DNA from 2 places in the Nostocoides sp. HKS02 genome. Region 1 is predicted to be linked to the other one. Evidence: predicted binding sites of a transcription regulator. Region 1 holds the regulator's gene; the other holds the start of a gene.

Region 1 (9,035 bases):
AGGGCTGGCCCGTCCGGAGTGCCAGGGATGCAATGCCCTTGTCCACCTTGTCGAAGCGCTGGAGAGAAAGCAGCAGCACACAGATCTCGACGCGCTCGCGATCCACTCCGCGTGGATCGTTCCGGAGAGCACCAGCGCACGGGCGGTCATCAGTGTGTTGGCCGAGGAGACCCCAAAGCGAATCATCGACGCGAACGGCGCGGTGGTCGCGAACGTCAAGGGAGCTCGCTTCGACATCCGGCTTACCGAACGGTGGGGACCGGACGGCTGGGCGGTCAGCGACCTCAGGCTGATGAGGTAGACGTGTATCGCGCCCCTGCCCTTCTTGCGGTCGCGGCTTTCCTGATGCTGCCCTTGTCGCGCGCGGCGAGCGCCGCGCCAAGTCCACCCACCATCGACAACGACTCGGTCCAAGCCCTGGAGTCCGTCACCACTTCAATCGATCCCAGCTCGTCCGCACCTGCCCCGCCGCCCGCCCACTCGGAAGCTGCTGCGGCGCATGGCCCCAGCCGCTACGAGTACCGGGTCGTTCTTGCGTGTCAACCCAAGCGGCTCTCGGACACGCCCGATGGCGAGGCCACCAACTGCTCGTACGCGCAGACGGCGTGCACGTTCCGTTACCCGGCATCGGATCCCAGAGCGGGGGAGAACCTCTACCGCCTCGAGTACCGCCTCACCGACAACCCCTCCGCGCCATGGGCGTTGGTCCGTGAGATGTGTGGTCTCGGTGATGCGCCGGCAGGCGTCGCGGCACCCCGGATTCCGTCGTTGGGGCAGATCCAGACGGCGTTTCGCCAGCTGCCGTTCTCGAAGCCGAGGGTGTCGGTGCAGCCTGTCGGCAACGTCACGCTGGTGAACCTGCCGACCTTCTACCAGGCGGTCTGGCCCGGCGATGACGGTCTGCAGCCGGGCGAGGTCAGCCGGCCGGTGCAGTTGCTCTCGTGGTCGGTGGAGTTCCGGATCGCCGCGCAGTCCTACGACTTCGCGTTCGGTGATGGCGCACGCAGCGGCCCGGTCACCGATCCCGGTGGCGGGTACCCGGACGGTTCGGTCCGGCACTCCTACCGGCGCCCGCTGCAGGCCGCGCAGGTCAAGGTTGATGCCAGGCTGAGCGCCCAGTACCGCGCGAACGGCGGCGCCTGGACTGACCTCGAAGCGGTCGCCGACCTGCAGGGCGAGCCCATCACCGTGCTCCAGGTCAAGCAGGCGCACGCCCGGCTGGTGAAGCAGTAGCGCGCGGCCCGCGCACCACCGAGCGCGTGTCCGCGCCGTCTGCTTACATCGGGAGACCATGAACCCCGAGGAGACCGCCACCGCCCACACCAGCGACGCCGACCCACCCGACACCCCGGCGGGCGCACGCCACGGCACCGCGCTGTGCCTGTCAGGCGGCGGCTACCGTGCTGCGCTCTTCCACCTCGGCGCGACCCGACGGCTCAACGAGCTCGGCATCCTCGCCTCCGTGACGACCGTCAGTGGCGTGTCCGGCGGCTCGATCCTCGCCAACCTGCTCGCCGACCCCCGACTCGAGTTCCGCCGAGCCGACGCCACGGTCGTGGGCTTCGACGAGTACGTCGCGACGCCGTTGCGCCAGCTCGCCTCCCGCAACATCCGCACCCCTGCCTTCCTCGCCAAGCTCAAGCCGCGCAACTGGCGAGCTCCCGACGCGGCCATCCGCGCGCTCGCTGACGAGCTCGCCTCACAGTTTCCATGGTGGTCAGATCCTCTGGCCCGCAACGACAACGGCGCGCCAGAGATCATCACGGGCGCGACTGAGATCGGCTACGGCGTGGACTGGGTGTTCGAGGGGCCTAGTGCCCGGTCGCCGCGCGGCAGGGTGGGCGACTACCGCACGGGGTATGCCGCCTGGCCGCGCGACCTGCGCCGCGCCGACGCCGTGGCCGCCTCCTGCGCGTTCCCGCCGTTCTTCAGTCCGATGGTGCTCGACGGCGAGGCGATGCACCTGCGGGGTGGCCGCCGAGGCGTCGAGTCGCCGGGCGAGCGCCGCGGCATCCTGCGACGGATCCGCCTCACGGACGGCGGGGTCTACGACAACCTCGCATTGGAGCCCGTGTGGAAGAACCACGCGACGGTCCTCGTGAGTGACGGGGGCAGCGTGTTCCGGGCCCGCACCGAGCGCACCGTGCTCGGTCGCACCCAACGCATCCTCGCCATCGCCACCAGTGGCGGCCAGTCCGTGCGCAGTCGATGGCTCCACGCCAGCTTTGCGCGCGGCATCCTGCGCGGCACCTCGTGGGCGCTCGACACCCTCATCGACGGCGGCTACCCGACGCAGACCGTGACGCGCATCAGTGCCGTTCGCACCGATCTCGACGCCTTCTCGACGGCCGAGCAACAGATCCTCGAGCGTCACGGCTACCTCGTGGCCGACGCCCAGGTTCGGACCCACGCCCCACAGCTGATCGTCCGCGACAGCGACCTCGACCCTCCACATCCGGCGGTTGCCGACCCCGAGGTCGCTGGGGCCGCGCTGTCCGACTCGGCACGCCGGCTGTTCCTCGGCCGCTCCTGAGCAGCCGCCTGGGCCGCGTACCCTTTCTTCGTGACCCAGGGCACCGACACGCGCACCGACGAGCTCTCCGCGATCGCGGGGCTCCTCGAGCACGGCAATGTGCTCGCGCTCACCGGGGCGGGGATCTCGACCGAGTCCGGCATACCCGACTATCGGGGGCCGGACGGCAACCGGCGGGTCACGCCCATGCAGTTCGCCGAGTTCCTCGGTTCGTCGCAGGCCCGGCAGCGGTACTGGGCGCGCAGCTACGTCGGCTGGCAGCGGTTCAACCAGGCCCGCCCCAACGCCGGCCACGCGGCGGTGTCACGCCTCCAGTCGGCTGGGCTCCTCGGCCCCATCATCACCCAGAACGTCGACGGCCTCCACCAGTCGGCGGGCACGACCGAGGTGACCGAGCTGCACGGGTCGCTCGCCAAGGTCGTCTGCCTCACCTGCGGCGACCGGACCTCCCGCTGGGACCTCGACGCCCGCATGCGCGAAGCCAACCCGGCATACACCGTCTCGAGCGACGAGATCCGCCCCGACGGCGACATCGCCCTGAACGACCTCGACGTCGCCGCGTTCCGCGTCCCGCTGTGTCTCGTCTGCGGCCGCGACACCCTCAAGCCCGAGGTCGTGTTCTTCGGCGAGTCCGTGCCGAAACCGTTGGTGGAGCACTGTTTTCGGCTCACCGAGCAGGCCGATGCCATCCTCGTCCTCGGCTCGAGCCTCAAGGTCATGAGCGGCTATCGCTTCGTCCGCCGAGCCGCGGCCCTCGGAATCCCGGTGGCCATCATCACCCGCGGCGCCACCCGTGGCGACGCCGACGCGACGCTGCAGCTCGACGCGCCGCTGGGTGCCACCCTGACCGAGCTGGTCAGCCGGCTGGGCGCCTAGCCACGAGCACCGCGTCGATCGCGTCGCCGGCGTCGGTGGGGCGGACGATCTCTTCGCACCGCTCGATCTCGAGTCCGGCCGCGGCCGACCGCAGCTGCTCGAGGGTATGCAGCAGCGACGGATCTGAGGGGCCGCCGACGCCCTCGGTGAGGTTGCGCAGCGCATGACCCACGACGACCAGGGCGCCACCGGGGGCCAGCCACGAGGTGGCGCGCGACAGGACGTCCTGTGACAGGTGCAGGTAGGCGGCGAGGACGAGGTCGTATGCCGTGCGCTCCGGCGGGTGCCACGAACGCACGTCGGCGACGACCCAGTCCACGGCGACCCCTCGCCGGGTCGCCTCGGCGTCGCCCTTGGCCAGTCCCACCGCCGAGAAGTCGACCGCGGTCACCCGCCAGTGCAGGCCGGCCAGCCACACGGCGTGACGGCCCTCGCCGGCACCGAGGTCCAGCGCGCGACCGGGCGGCCAGCCGCCGACGATCCGGGCGACCTCGGCGTTGGGGGTGGCGCTCCAGACCCGGGCGCTCGCGGCATATCGCTGGTCCCACATCTGCTGGCGGTCGGTCATCCCCTTAGCATCGCCGATATGAGCGCCAATGCCGCGGGGGAGCCGGAGATCGTCATCCGCGACGCCGGCCTCGACGACCTGCCGACGATGGCCGCCATCTACGACGAGCAGGTCGGCACCTCGCTCGCGACGTTCGACACCGAGCCCCGTGGGGCGGCATACCTGGGTGAGAAGCTGGCGTCGGCGGGTGGCAGCGACATCGTGCTCGTCGCCCGAGCGGGGGACGAGGTGCTGGGCTACGCGTACTCCGGGCCGTTCCGTCCGCGCCCGGCGTACGCCGGCACCAAAGAGGTGTCGGTCTACCTCGCGGTCGGCGCGCGGCGTCGTGGACTCGGGCGCGCCCTATATGCCGAGCTGCTCGCCCGCCTCGACGCCCGGCCCGACGTGCACACCCAGGTCGCGGTCGTGGCGTTGCCCAATGACGCCAGTGAGGCGCTGCACCGGGCCGTGGGCTTCGAGCAGATCGGGGTGCTCCGGGAGGTGGGGCACAAGTTCGGCCGTTATGTCGACACCGCGTGGTACCAACGGATGGCTTCGGGCGGCTAGGTCTGGCGTGTCGGCGCAACGCTTGGCAGTCTCGTGAGGTGACGCTCGACGAGAGTTTCGGAGGCTGACATGGGCGCGACGAGAATCAGGACCGGTCCGTTCGAGAACGACGACGCACTCGACTTCCTCGACGACCTCGAGGAGTCCGACCCGCAGGAGCGCCGCGTCAAGGTGGAGTCGGCTCTTCGGCGGGTGATCCGCGCGACGGACTACATCGAGGCGTCCACGATGTCGGAGGCGATCGCCGCGGCCGTCGTCGTGGCGGCCTCGGACGACCCTGAGTCGGTCGTGGGGGAGCGCAACGTGCCCCGCTGGCTGGACGAGGAGCCGCTCGACGTCGACGAGCGGCTCGAGGAGTTCGCCACGAAGGCGTTGCACCGGGCGCTGCGCTCCGAGGACAACGAGCTCTGGGAGATCGTGGCCGACGGGGACGCCGGGGACCGCTTCAACACCCGGATCACGCACTACCTCGACGCACTGGGCGACTGAGCCGGCGTCAGGGCCACTGAGCCGGCGTCAGGGCGTCAGATCCGGCGGAGCACCGCCGTGACCTTGCCGAGGATGGTGGCGTGGTCGCCGTCGATCGGCTCGAAGTCCGGGTTGTGCGGCAGCAGCCACACGTGACCGTCCTTGCGCTTGAACGTCTTGACCGTCGCCTCGCTGTCGAGCATGGCCGCGACGATGTCGCCGTTGTCCGCCGTCGGCTGTTGGCGCACGACCACCCAGTCACCGTCACAGATCGCCGCCTCGACCATCGAGTCACCCACGACCTTGAGCAGGAAGAGCTGGCCCTCGCCAACGAGCTGACGGGGCAGCGGGAACACGTCCTCGACGGACTCCTCGGCCATGATCGGCACGCCGGCCGCGATCCGGCCCAGCACAGGGACGTAGGACGCCTCGGGACGGGCGTCGCCCAGGCCGGTCTCGTCGAACGTCGCCGTCTCGTCCTCGGCGCTCGCGCCGCCGCGGTAGCCGCGCGTCTCGGCGGTGGCATCGGGGGAGACGACCTCGATCGCGCGGGGCCGGTTGGGGTCGCGGCGCAGGAAGCCCTTGCGCTCGAGCGTCGACAGCTGGTGGGCGACGGAGCTGGGTGAGGTGAGGCCGACGGCCTCGCCGATCTCGCGCAGGCTGGGCGGGTAGCCGCGGCGGTCGACCGAGTTGCGGATCACCTCGAGGACCCGGCGCTGGCGCACCGTCAGCCCGTCACCGCGGTCGCGGTCGGGAAGCTCCTTGACGTTGTCCTCGCTCATCGCGCTCCTCGTTTCTGCAGGTCAGGTGCCTGTGGCGGGTGGTGCAGGTGGGGCTGTCGGTGGCCTCTGATCTGATCTGAGGCGTGACCACAGCGTATGGCGTTCGAACAGAGTTGCCAAACATGTGTTCGACGCGTGTCTTGAACCTTTCGAACATGCGTGCTAGAAATCAGGCAGAGCGCTTTTCGCACACTCGTTCGAAGAGCCGTCAGATGGAGGAACCGATGAGTGCAGCAGTTGCCTGGGACGTCGCCCCCGCCCCCCTGCGTGTGCCGAGCCGGGTGGCCCGGCCGCACCTGGTCTCCGTGCCCTGCGGCAGCGACGCCGTGGCGGTGCCCGGCGCGCCACTGCGCCTCACCCGCGCGGGCCGCCTCGCCATCACGTCCCTGGTGCTCGTCGTCCTCGTGGCCGCCACCATCGCCCTGCTCTCCGGCGGCGCCTCGGCCACGGTGATCGACCACTCGACGACGGTTCAGGGTGGCCAGACGCTCTCCCAGATCGCGGCTCAGCAGCTGCCCGGCCTGCCGGTCGCCGACGCCGTCGCTCGCATCCAGGTCGCCAACGACCTGACCAGCTCCGAGATCCACGCCGGGCAGAGCCTGCTCATTCCCGCCGTCGGCTGAGCCGGCCCCTGAACGCCCCTGAACGACGCTGAACGGCTGCTGAGCCAACCGCCGCCGGGCTTGGCTGCCGGCCTGCCTGCCGGGCGTGCACCGGCCCGCGAGTTGTGGCAGGTTGACAGCAACATCGCTGATCAGCAGGCAGGGAGGTTCCGCGTGGACGCCAGGAAGGCCTTTCTCTCGTGGCCGGTCGTCCGCCAAGTCCGGTCGGGAGATCTCCTGGGCCGCGGTCCGGCGGTCACTTCGCGGCATACCGAGGAGCTGACCCCGCGCACGAGCACTGCTGACCGGGTCGTGCAGAGCATCTGCCCCTACTGCGCGGTGGGCTGCGGGCAGCGCGTGTTCGTCAAGGACGAGAAGGTCGTCCAGATCGAGGGCGATCCGGACTCGCCGATCTCCCGTGGCCGGCTGTGCCCCAAGGGCTCCGCCAGCGAGCAGCTGGTCAACCACCCCGGCCGCCAGACCGCCATGCTCTACCGCCGCCCCGGGGGCACCCAGTGGGAGTCCCTCGACCGGGACACCGCGCTCGACATGGTCGCCGACCGCTTCGTCGAGAGCCGCCGCCGCGGCTGGCAGGACCACGATGCCAAGGGCAGGTCGCTGCGCCGCACCATGGCCATCGCCTCGCTCGGGGGAGCGACCCTCGACAACGAGGAGAACTACCTCATCAAGAAGCTGTTCACCGCGGCGGGCGCGATCCAGATCGAGAACCAGGCGCGTATTTGACACTCCGCCACGGTCCCCAGTTTGGGGGCCTCGTTCGGGCGCGGAGGCGCCACCCAGTACCTCCAGGACCTCGCCAACGCTGACTGCATCGTCATCCAGGGGTCGAACATGGCCGAGTGCCACCCGGTCGGCTTCCAGTGGGTGGTCGAGGCGCGGCGCAAGGGTGCCAAGGTCATCCACATCGACCCGCGGTTCACCCGCACCTCGGCCAGCGCTGACAAGCACCTGCCGATCCGGGCCGGCAGCGACGTCGTCTTCCTCGGTGCCCTGGTCAACCACGTCCTGACCAACGAGCTCTACTTCAAGGACTACGTCGTGGCGTACACCAACGCCGCCACGCTGATCAGCACGGACTTCCAGGACACCGAGGACCTCGACGGGCTCTTCTCCGGCTACGACCATGACAAGGGTGGCTACGACCAGACGTCGTGGTCCTACGCGACCGCCGACGATGGCGGCGACGGCGACGGCGACGGCGACGGCGACGGCGACGGCGACGGCGACGGCGACGGCAAGCGGACCGTAGTGGGCGACGCCGGCGCCGAGCAGCAGCACGGCAGCCAGAAGTCCGCACACTCCGCCGGTGACCAGCACGGCTCCGGGGGCCCGGCGCTGGAGCACGCCCGGGTGCTGCGCGACGAGACGCTCCAGGACCCGCAGACGGTCTTCCAGATCCTCAAGCGGCACTACGCCCGGTACACCCCCGAGATGGTCGCGCAGGTCTGCGGCATCTCCGTCGACGACTTCGACTACGTCGCCAGGGCCATCACCGAGAACAGCGGCCGGGACCGCACCACGTCCTGGGTCTACTCCGTGGGCTGGACCCAGCACACGCTCGGTGCCCAGTTCATCCGCACCTCCGCGATCCTGCAGCTGCTCCTGGGCAACGTCGGTCGTCCCGGCGGCGGCATCATGGCGCTGCGCGGCCATGCCAGCATCCAGGGCTCGACCGACATCCCGACGCTCTACAACATCCTCCCCGGTTACCTCGCCATGCCAATGGCCGGCAGCCACGACACCTGGGCGCAGTACCTCGAGGCGATCGCGAGCAAGGAGCAGAAGGGCTTCTGGGCCAACGCCGACGCGTATGCCGTGAGCCTGCTCAAGTCGTGGTGGGGCGAGCACGCCAGCGCGGACAACGACTGGTGCTACGACTACCTCCCACGTCTGACCGGGCCGCACGGCACCTACCAGACGGTCATGGCGATGCTCGACGATGAGGTCGAGGGCTACTTCCTGCTGGGCCAGAACCCGGCCGTCGGCTCGGCCCACGGGCGCATGCAGCGGCTGGGCCTGTCCCACCTGAAGTGGCTCGTGGTTCGTGACCTCAACCTGATCGAGTCAGCCACCTTCTGGAAGGACAGCCCCGAGATAGCCACCGGCGAGCTGGCCACCGAGGACATCCAGACCGAGGTCTTCTTCTTCCCGGCCGCCTCGCACGTGGAGAAGTCCGGCAGCTTCACCCAGACCCAGCGGCTGCTCCAGTGGCACCACAAGGCGGTCGAGCCGCCCGGCGACTGCCAGAGCGACCTCGAGTTCTTCCACCTGCTCGGCCAGCGCATCCGCGAAAAGCTCAAGGACTCCACCGACCCCCGCGACCGACCGCTGCTCGACCTGACCTGGGACTACCCACTCGAACCGTCCGGCGAGATCGACGCCGAGGCCGTCCTGCGTGAGATCAACGGGGTCCACCTCAGCGGCGACGATGCCGGCAAGCCGCTCGACAACTACCTGGCCATGCGGGCCGATGGCTCGACCACCGGTGGGTGCTGGATCTACGCCGGGGTCTTCGCCGGCGGGGTCAACCGCGCGGCGAGCCGAGTCCCGGGGCGCGAGCAGTCCGAGGTGGCGCCTGACTGGGGTTGGGCGTGGCCGATGAACCGCCGGATCCTCTACAACCGCGCGTCGGCTGACCC
Region 2 (9,035 bases), 410 kb from region 1:
GAAGCGCGAGCCGAGCCCGCGGTCGCGATGGGGTGCGGCGATGTACAGGTGGCCGAGCTGGTCGGGGGCCATCAGGGCCATGAACCCCACCGGGCCGGCCTCGGTGTCGGCGACCCAGACCTCGAAATGGGGCAGCAGCACCTCCTTGACGAAAGGCTCGACTCTGTCCCTGGTGTGCACCATCGGTGGGATGTGAGGGAGCGTCCCGATGCGGATGGTCCACAGGAGCTCGGCGATGTCGGCAGCGTCGTCCGCGGCGGCAGAACGTATCGAGGGGTCCTCCGGTTCGGAGGCATCCGAGGGCACATTTCGTCTCTGCCCGCTGGATGCCACCGCAAAACCTGAGGCTGACTGCGGCGGGAGCGACGAGGGGCGTCCTAGGATCGCTGACCATGAGCGATGCACTCGAACCGGACACCGACTTCGCGGGGGTGAAGGACGGCTTCGAGCGGCTCTGGACACCGCACCGGATGGCCTACGTGACCGGCGAGCGGCCGAGCCAGGATGCGGGCGAGGGGTGTCCCTTCTGCGCTGCACCGGGCCGGGACGACGAGGGCGGCCTCATCGTCCACCGGGGTGAGCTGTGCTACGTGGTCATGAACCTCTTCCCGTACAACCCCGGCCACGTGTTGGTCTGTCCCTACCGCCACGTCTCCCTCTACGTCGACCTCACGGACGACGAGACGACCGAGTTCACGGCGCTCACCAAGCACGCGATCGCGGCCATCGACGAGGCATCGGCGCCGCACGGCTACAACATCGGCATGAACCAGGGCGGGGTCGCCGGCGCCGGCGTGCAGGCACACCTGCACCAGCACATCGTCCCGCGGTGGGGCGGGGACTCGAACTTCCTGCCGGTGATCGCCCAGACCAAGGCGCTGCCGATGCTCCTCGAGGACGTCCGTTCGCGGATCGCCGCGGCTTGGCCGACGAGGGCTCAGTAGGCTGAGGCCCACCATGCTCAACAAGTACGCACGCGCGCTCTTCACCCGGATCTTCACCCCCGTCGCCAGACTCCTGCTCTCGCTCGGGGTCAGCCCCGACGTAGTGACCATCGTCGGCACGCTCGGGGTGACGATCGGTGCACTCGCGTTCTACCCCCGCCACGAGTTCTTCTGGGGCACCGTCGTCATCGCCGTGTTCGTGTTCTCCGACACCGTCGACGGGGTGATGGCCCGGATGTCCGGCCGTTCCGGCAACTGGGGGGGCCTACCTCGACTCCACCCTCGACCGGGTCGGCGACTCCGCGATCTTCGGCGGCCTCGTCCTCTGGTACGCCGGCAGCGGAAACGACTTCCTCATGGCCGGGCTCGCGCTGGCGTGCCTCATCCTGGGCAGCGTCGTCTCCTATGCCAAGGCACGCGCCGAGGGGCTCGGCATGACCGCGAACGTCGGTATCGCCGAACGCGCCGACCGACTCGTCGCCGTACTGGTGACGACCGGCCTCGTCGGGCTCGGGCTGCCCGAGGTCGTCCTCGCGATCGTGCTGGCCCTGCTCGCCGTCGCCAGCCTCGTCACCGTCGTCCAGCGCGTCCTGACTGTGCGCAAGCAGGCCCTGGGCGCGGCGTGAGCGCTGTGGCCGACGCGCTTGCCGTCGGAAGCTACCGCCTCGGGTGGGGTGCGGTGCGCCGCCTGCCCGAGCGCGCGGCATACGCCGCCTTCGACCAGCTGGCCGACGTCACGGTCGCCCGCGGCGGCAAGGGAGTCCAGCGGCTGCGCAGCAACTACGCCCTGGTGCGGCCCGAGCTCACCGACGGCGAGCTCGACGAGCTCGTCCGCGCCGGCATGCGGTCCTACCTGCGCTACTACTGCGAGGCGTTCCGGCTGCCCGATCGCAGCGCCGAGCAGATCCGGGCCGCGGTGCGCGTCGAGGGGGACGAGCCCGTCCGCGCCGAGCTGACCGCTGGACGGCCCGCTCTGTGCTTCCTGGGCCACCTCGGCAACTGGGACGTGGCCGGGGCTTGGGGCGCGCGCGAGCTCGGGCCGGTCGTCACCGTGGCCGAGCGGCTCAAGCCGGAGTCGGTGTATGCCGAGTTCCTCGCCTTCCGCGAGTCGCTCGGCATGACGATCCTGCCGCTCACCGGCGGGGGAGACGTCTTCGCCGAGCTGCGGGCACACCTGACCTCGCCGGTGGTGATGCCGCTGTTGGCCGACCGCGACCTCACCGCGCGCGGGATCGACGTCGACCTCTGCGGCCACCGCGCCCGGATGGCTGCGGGCCCAGCCGCGCTGGCCCTGGCCACCGGGGCCGCGTTGTTCCCTGTGTCGATCCACTACGAGCCGCTCCCCGGGTCGTCGTGGCGGCACCGGGTCGTCATCACCTTCCACCCGCGCGTCGAGGCACCCACCACGGGCACGACCCGCGCCAAGGCCACCGCGCTGACCCAGAGCTGTGCCGACGTCCTGGGCGCGGCGATCCGCGAACACACCGAGGACTGGCACATGCTGCAGCGGGTGTTCACGTGATGACCGTGCTCACATGAGGATCGGACTCGTCTGCCCGTACTCGTTCGACGTCCCGGGCGGGGTGCAGTTCCACGTCCGCGACCTCGCCGAGTACTTCCTCGCGCAGGGGCACCACGCCTCGGTCCTGGCGCCCGCCGACGACGACACCCCGTTGCCGCCGTACGTCGAGTCAGTCGGGCGCGCGGTCCCGGTCCGGTACAACGGGTCGGTGGCCCGACTGAGCTTCGGTCCGGTCACTGCCGCGCGGGTGGGGCGGTGGGTCGAGCGGGGTGGCTTCGACGTCGTGCACCTGCACGAGCCGGTCACGCCCAGCATCTCGGTGCTTGCCCTGTGGGCTGCCGAGGGCCCGGTCGTGGCGACGTTCCACACCTCCAACCTGCGCTCCCGGGCGATGCAGGCGGCATACCCCCTCATGCGCCCCAGCCTGGAGAAGATCAGCGGCCGCATCGCGGTCTCCGAGGACGCCCGTCGCACTGTCACCACTCACCTCGGGGGCGACGCGGTGGTCATTCCGAACGGCGTGAACGTCGCACGCTTCGCCGACGCCCTGCCGCGAGCGGCATGGGTCGGGACGGAGACGGCCCCGACGATCGCCTTCCTGGGGCGGATCGACGAGCCACGCAAGGGCCTGCCGGTGCTCGCCACGGCGATGGGGGCGGTTCTGGACCGGTTCCCCGGTGCGCGGCTCCTCGTGGCAGGTCCCGGGGACGTGGCGGCAGCCCGGGAGCGGCTGAGCAGCCGGGTCGCCGACGCGACCGAGTTCCTGGGCCTGGTGAGCGACGACGACAAGGCGGCGCTGCTCTCGTCGGTCGACGTCTACGTCGCGCCGCACACCGGAGGAGAGAGCTTCGGCATCGTGCTCGTCGAGGCCATGAGCGCAGGAGCGCCGGTCGTCGCGAGCAACCTGCCCCCGTTCGTCAGGGTGCTGGACGGCGCGCAGGCCGGGCTGACCTTCGTCAACGAGGACAGCGCCGATCTCGCCCGTCGCCTCGGCAGCCTGCTCGCCGACCCGGCCGAACGGCAGCGGCTCCGCGAGGTCGGGCGTCGCCGGGCCCAGGTGTTCGACTGGTCGGTGGTGGCCGAAGACGTGATGGCGGTCTACGACACGGTCACGCACGCCCCCGGCGGCACGCGTTCGGACCTCGGCGCGGACACCCGCTGGACCCGGCTGCTGTTGCGCGGCAAGGCACGAGGGGGCGAGGACTGATGAACGACCTGACGTGGGCGGCCGTGGCCGTCGCGCTCCTGCTCGGGATCGCGTGGTACCTGTCGTACAGCGCAGCCAGGCTCGACCGGCTGCACGCCCGTGTCGAGGGGGCGCTGTCGGCCCTCGACGCCCAGCTGGTCCGTCGCGCCGAAGCCACCCTCGAGCTGGCCAACTCCGGCGCGGTGGACCCGGCCAGTGCCCTCATGCTGGCCGGCGCGGCATCCGAGTCCATCGAGGCGCACAATGAGCGGGCGCTGGAGCACGACCTCCTCGAGGGCCAGCACTTCGCGGGCCGGGAGGTTCTCGAGAGCGACCTCACGTTGGCCCTGCAGGCAGCCCTGAGTGCGCCCGTCGTCGACGAGCTGCGCGCCAGCGAGGGGCCCGGGCTGCCAGCGCTCGAGCGCGTGGAGGCTGCGGGAGTGCGGGTGCAGCTGGCCCGACGCTTCCACAACGACGCCGTCAAGGACGTCCAGCGGGTGCGGCGCAAGGCGGTGGTGCGGGTGTTCCGGCTGGCCGGACACGCCGACCTGCCCCGCACCGTCGAGTTCGACGACGAGCTGCCCCCGGCTGTCCGGGAGTAGACGCCCGCGGGCCGCTTGGGCCGGCTCTGGGCCGGCCCTGGGGCGGCGTTGCGGCGGCGCTGCGGCGGCGCTGGCCGGTCGGGGGTGTGGCGTCGCCTGTCCCGGCCACCAACTACGATGAGGGCGAAGCGCGATTCCTGCGCTGCGCCCTGAACAGATCTGGAGTTGGACCCCATGTCCGCCGACGCAACCACCACCAGCCAGCCCACCACCGGCACCTCGCGCGTCAAGCGCGGCATGGCCGAGATGCTCAAGGGTGGCGTCATCATGGATGTCGTCAACGCCGAGCAGGCCAAGATCGCCGAGGACGCCGGCGCCGTCGCCGTGATGGCCCTCGAACGCGTGCCGGCCGACATCCGCGCCCAGGGCGGCGTCTCGCGCATGTCCGACCCCGACATGATCGACGGCATCATCGAGGCCGTCTCGATCCCGGTGATGGCCAAGGCCCGCATCGGCCACTTCGTCGAGGCCCAGGTCCTGCAGTCCCTCGGGGTCGACTACATCGACGAGTCCGAGGTGCTGACCCCGGCCGACTACGCCAACCACATCGACAAGTGGAACTTCACGGTTCCCTTCGTCTGCGGCGCGACCAACCTCGGCGAGGCACTGCGGCGCATCACCGAGGGTGCGGCGATGATCCGCTCCAAGGGCGAGGCCGGCACCGGTGACGTGTCCAACGCCACGACGCACATGCGCCAGATCCGCCAGCAGATCCGCCGCCTCCAGGGCCTGCCCGAGGACGAGCTCTACGTCGCCGCCAAGGAGCTCCAGGCTCCCTTCGACCTCGTCAAGGAGGTCGCCGAGGCCGGCAAGCTCCCCGTCGTGCTCTTCACCGCGGGTGGCATCGCCACCCCGGCCGACGCGGCCATGATGATGCAGCTCGGCGCCGAAGGCGTCTTCGTCGGGTCCGGCATCTTCAAGTCCGGCAACCCGGCCCAGCGCGCCGAGGCGATCGTCAAGGCCACCACGTTCTTCGACGACCCCGACGTCATCGCCAAGGTCTCGCGCGGGCTCGGCGAGGCGATGGTGGGCATCAACGTCGACGAGATCCCCGAGCCCCACCGTCTGGCCGAGCGCGGCTGGTAGCACCTCAGTCCGGCAGCACCATGAACAGCACGGGCAGGTGGTCGGCGGGCAACCACGAGGGGCGACCCTCGCCGACCACCTGCCAGCCGGTGCGTCGATAGAGCGCGACTGCCGAGGTGGTCTCCTGCACCACGTCGAGGACCGGGGTGCGGCCCGACTCGCGGATCGCCGCGACCGCGGTCGAGAGCAGCGCCGTGCCGACGCCGCGACCCTGGACGGTGTGGTCGACGAACAGGACGGCCACGGCTGCCAGCTGCTCGCGCGACCGGCCGGTCCCCGCGGTCCACAGGTCGGCCTCGAGACCCGGTTGCACCCGCTCGACGGCGACGTGGCCGACCACCCGGCCGTCGAGCTCGGCGGCCCACGCGGCGTCCTCGTCGGAGCGCGCGATGAAGCGCTCCGCCGGGAACGGCAGCGGCCAGTTCTGTGGGTAGCCCGTGTGCGGTCGCTGCGCTGCGAGCACCTCGACCAGCACCGCGATGTCCTGCGGCACCCGCTTCCGAACGACGACCTCGCCCATCACCTCACGCATCACCTCACCCATGGCGTCACTCTAGGTCGCCGGGTCAGTGCCCGGCCCCACGCGATCGTGAGACCGAGGGCGGCTCTACGCTGGCGCGGTGAGTCCTGTTCCCACCATTGGTGTCCTGGCCGTCCAGGGAGACGTGCGTGAGCACCTGTATGCCGTCGAGCAGGCGGGTGCACGCGCCACCACGGTGCGCCGTCAGTCCGAGCTGGACACCGTCGACGCGCTGATCATCCCGGGCGGCGAGTCGACGACCATGGACAAGCTCGTGCGCGCGTTCGACCTCGCCCAGCCGCTGCGCGAGCGGCTGGCAGCCGGCATGCCGGCATACGGCTCGTGCGCCGGGATGATCATGCTGGCCGACCGCATCGCCGACGCGCGCCCCGACCAGCAGACCCTCGGGGGGCTCGACATCACGGTGCGCCGCAACGCGTTCGGCCGCCAGGTCGACTCCTTCGAGGAGGACATCCACTTCCGGGGCCTCGAGGGCACCGTGCGCGCGGTGTTCATCCGCGCGCCGTGGGTGGAGGAGACCGGTGAGGGCGTCGAGGTCCTGGCGCGTGTGGAGGACGGTCCCGCCGCAGGTAGGATCGTCGCCGTTCGTCAGGGGGCCCTGCTCGCCACGTCCTTCCACCCGGAGGTCAGCGGCGACCACCGGGTCCATGCCGAGTTCGTCGACATCGTGAGGGACCATCTGTTGGGAGGCGTGGCATGAGCGGCCACAGCAAGTGGGCGACCACCAAGCACAAGAAGGCAGCGATCGATGCCAAGCGCGGCAAGCTGTTCGCCAAGCTGATCAAGAACATCGAGGTCGCCGCCCGTCAAGGCGGTGGTGACGTCACGGGCAACCCCACGCTCTACGACGCGATCCAGAAGGCCAAGAAGTCCTCGGTCCCCAACAACAACATCGACAACGCGGTCAAGCGCGGCTCGGGTGCGACAGCCGGCGGTTCCGACTGGGAGACCATCACCTACGAGGGCTACGCCCCGGGTGGGGTGGCCGTGCTGATCGAGTGCCTCACCGACAACCGCAACCGGGCAGCCGCCGAGGTGCGCACCGCGTTGACGCGCAACGGCGGACAGCTGGCCGACCCCGGCTCGGTGTCCTATGTCTTCGACCGCAAGGGCGTCGTGGTCGTGCCCAAGGGCGACCAGACCGAGGACGACATCCTCGAGATCGTGCTCGAGGCCGGCGCCGACGAGGTCAACGACCTGGGCGACTCCTTCGAGATCATCTCCGAGGCGAGCGACTTCGTGGCGGTGCGCCAGGCAATCCAGGAGGCCGGCATCGACTACGACTCGGCCGAGGCCTCCTGGGTGCCCAACCTCCAGGTGCCGCTCGACCTCGAGGGCGCGCGCAAGATGATCCGGGTCATCGAGGCCCTCGAGGACTCCGACGACGTCCAGGACGTCTTCGCCAACGGTGACATCAGCGACGAGGTGCTGGCCGAGCTCGACGCCGAGGAGTGACCGGCCGCGCGGGCCACGCTCCGCTCCGTATGCCGTGTCATGCGTGGTCATGCCCGGTCATGCGCGTGTTGGTGCGGGGGAGTGCCGAGTGGGCTGTGTAGCGTCTGACCGAACAGGTGTTCGGATCGAAGGAGAGTCGACGTGCGAGTTCTCGGGGTCGACCCCGGTCTCACCCGCTGCGGTATCGGCGTGGTCGAGGGCGGTCGTGGCCGCTCCGTGCGCCTGGTCGCCGTCGGGGTGGTCCGCACTCCACCTGGTCACCCCACCGCCCAGCGGCTGCTCTACCTGCAGGACGAACTCGAGACCTGGCTCGACCGGTTCGAGCCCGACGCGGTGGCCGTGGAGCAGGTTTTCGCCGACGTCAACGTCGCGAGTGTGATGACCACCATGCAGGCGTCGGCGGTCCCCATGCTCGCCGCGGCACGGCGCGGCCTGCCGGTCACCCTCCACACGCCCACCTCGGTCAAGGCCGCGGTGACCGGCTCGGGCCGCGCGGACAAGGCGCAGGTCACGGCGATGGTCGCCCGCATCCTGCGGATGGAGACCGCGCCCAAGCCCGCCGATGCCGCGGACGCCCTCGCCCTGGCGATCTGCGACCTGTGGCACGGCGGCGCGACGAACCGGCTGGCCCTCGCCGCGGCCAGCGAGCGGGCGCGCCTCACCGCTGCCGGGCACCGGGCGGTGGCCCAGTGATCGCGTCCGTACGGGGGCCTGTCCGGTCCATCGGGCTCGACCGCGTCGTCGTCGAGGTCGGGGGAGTCGGCATGCTGCTGCACACCACGCCCGCCACGGCCGCGAGCCTCCACCACGGTCAGGAGGCGCTCCTGTCGACGACCCTGGTCGTGCGTGAGGACTCCCTCACCCTCTACGGCTTCGGCTCCGACGACGAGCGGGACATCTTCGAGGTGGTGCAGACCGTGTCCGGCGTCGGCCCCAGGTTGGCGCTGGCCATGCTCTCGGTGCTCGCTCCGGACCGGGTGCGCGCGGCGATCAGCGGCTCCGACATCGCCGCCCTGACCACCGTGCCCGGCATCGGCAAGAAGGGCGCCGAGCGCATGGTCCTCGAGCTGCGCGACAAGATCGGCGTGCTGCCCGGTGGGGTCGCGGCGTCTGCGACCACAGCCACGGCTGGGCGGGGCGGGGCGTGGCGCGAGCAGGTCGGTGAAGCCCTGGTGGGTCTCGGGTGGTCCGCCAAGCAGGCCGAGGACGCTGTCGCCCGGGTGGCTGAGGGGGCTGACGGGGCCGGAGCCGAGCCGAACGTCTCCGACCTGCTGCGCGCCGCGTTGCGCGAGCTGGGACCGCGCTGATGGCTGACGGCTTCTCCTCCGAGATCTACGAGGACGACTCCCTCGACGCGACCGCGCGGATCGTCGACCCGGGCACCGATGCCGACGACCGCACCGTCGAGGCAGCGTTGCGCCCGCGGCGGCTGAGCGAGCTGTCGGGGCAGCAGCGGGTTCGCGACCAGCTGTCCCTCGTGCTCGAGGCGGCCCGGCGCCGCGGCACCGCTCCCGACCACGTGCTGTTCTCCGGGCCCCCCGGGCTCGGCAAGACGACCCTGGCGATGATCGTGGCCGCCGAGCTCGAGCGGCCGATCCGGATCACCAGCGGGCCGGCGATCCAGCACGCCGGCGACCTGGCGGCGCTGCTGTCCTCGCTCATGGAGGGCGAGGTGCTCTTCCTCGACGAGATCCACCGG

Evidence for each region. Region 1 encodes LexA, which represses DNA repair genes until DNA is damaged. Its sites were predicted from a motif close to TCGAACANNTGTTCGA; they were not measured.
Region 2: a site for LexA is predicted at 7,445-7,460, ahead of ruvC (crossover junction endodeoxyribonuclease RuvC). Genes of this name have one in related genera too.

What each region holds. Positions count from the first base shown of each region.
Region 1 is NZ_CP046121.1:1,505,764-1,514,798, reverse strand. Features, by position in the region: gene GKE56_RS07175 (DUF6318 family protein) at 1-301, shown strand, start outside; gene GKE56_RS07170 (hypothetical protein) at 346-1,233, shown strand; gene GKE56_RS07165 (patatin-like phospholipase family protein) at 1,292-2,533, shown strand; gene GKE56_RS07160 (NAD-dependent protein deacetylase) at 2,564-3,409, shown strand; gene GKE56_RS07155 (bifunctional 2-polyprenyl-6-hydroxyphenol methylase/3-demethylubiquinol 3-O-methyltransferase UbiG) at 3,390-3,977, opposite strand; gene GKE56_RS07150 (GNAT family N-acetyltransferase) at 3,996-4,523, shown strand; gene GKE56_RS07145 (DUF4259 domain-containing protein) at 4,593-5,012, shown strand; gene lexA (transcriptional repressor LexA) at 5,048-5,773, opposite strand; gene GKE56_RS07135 (LysM peptidoglycan-binding domain-containing protein) at 5,998-6,396, shown strand; gene fdh (formate dehydrogenase) at 6,550-9,035, shown strand, end outside.
Region 2 is NZ_CP046121.1:1,099,393-1,108,427, reverse strand. Features, by position in the region: gene GKE56_RS05235 (GNAT family N-acetyltransferase) at 1-306, opposite strand, end outside; gene GKE56_RS05230 (HIT domain-containing protein) at 393-944, shown strand; partial or broken gene pgsA (phosphatidylinositol phosphate synthase) at 958-1,570, shown strand; gene GKE56_RS05225 (phosphatidylinositol mannoside acyltransferase) at 1,567-2,466, shown strand; gene GKE56_RS05220 (glycosyltransferase family 4 protein) at 2,480-3,673, shown strand; gene GKE56_RS05215 (hypothetical protein) at 3,673-4,254, shown strand; gene pdxS (pyridoxal 5'-phosphate synthase lyase subunit PdxS) at 4,429-5,340, shown strand; gene GKE56_RS05205 (GNAT family N-acetyltransferase) at 5,345-5,884, opposite strand; gene pdxT (pyridoxal 5'-phosphate synthase glutaminase subunit PdxT) at 5,961-6,581, shown strand; gene GKE56_RS05195 (YebC/PmpR family DNA-binding transcriptional regulator) at 6,578-7,336, shown strand; gene ruvC (crossover junction endodeoxyribonuclease RuvC) at 7,478-8,029, shown strand; gene ruvA (Holliday junction branch migration protein RuvA) at 8,026-8,643, shown strand; gene ruvB (Holliday junction branch migration DNA helicase RuvB) at 8,643-9,035, shown strand, end outside.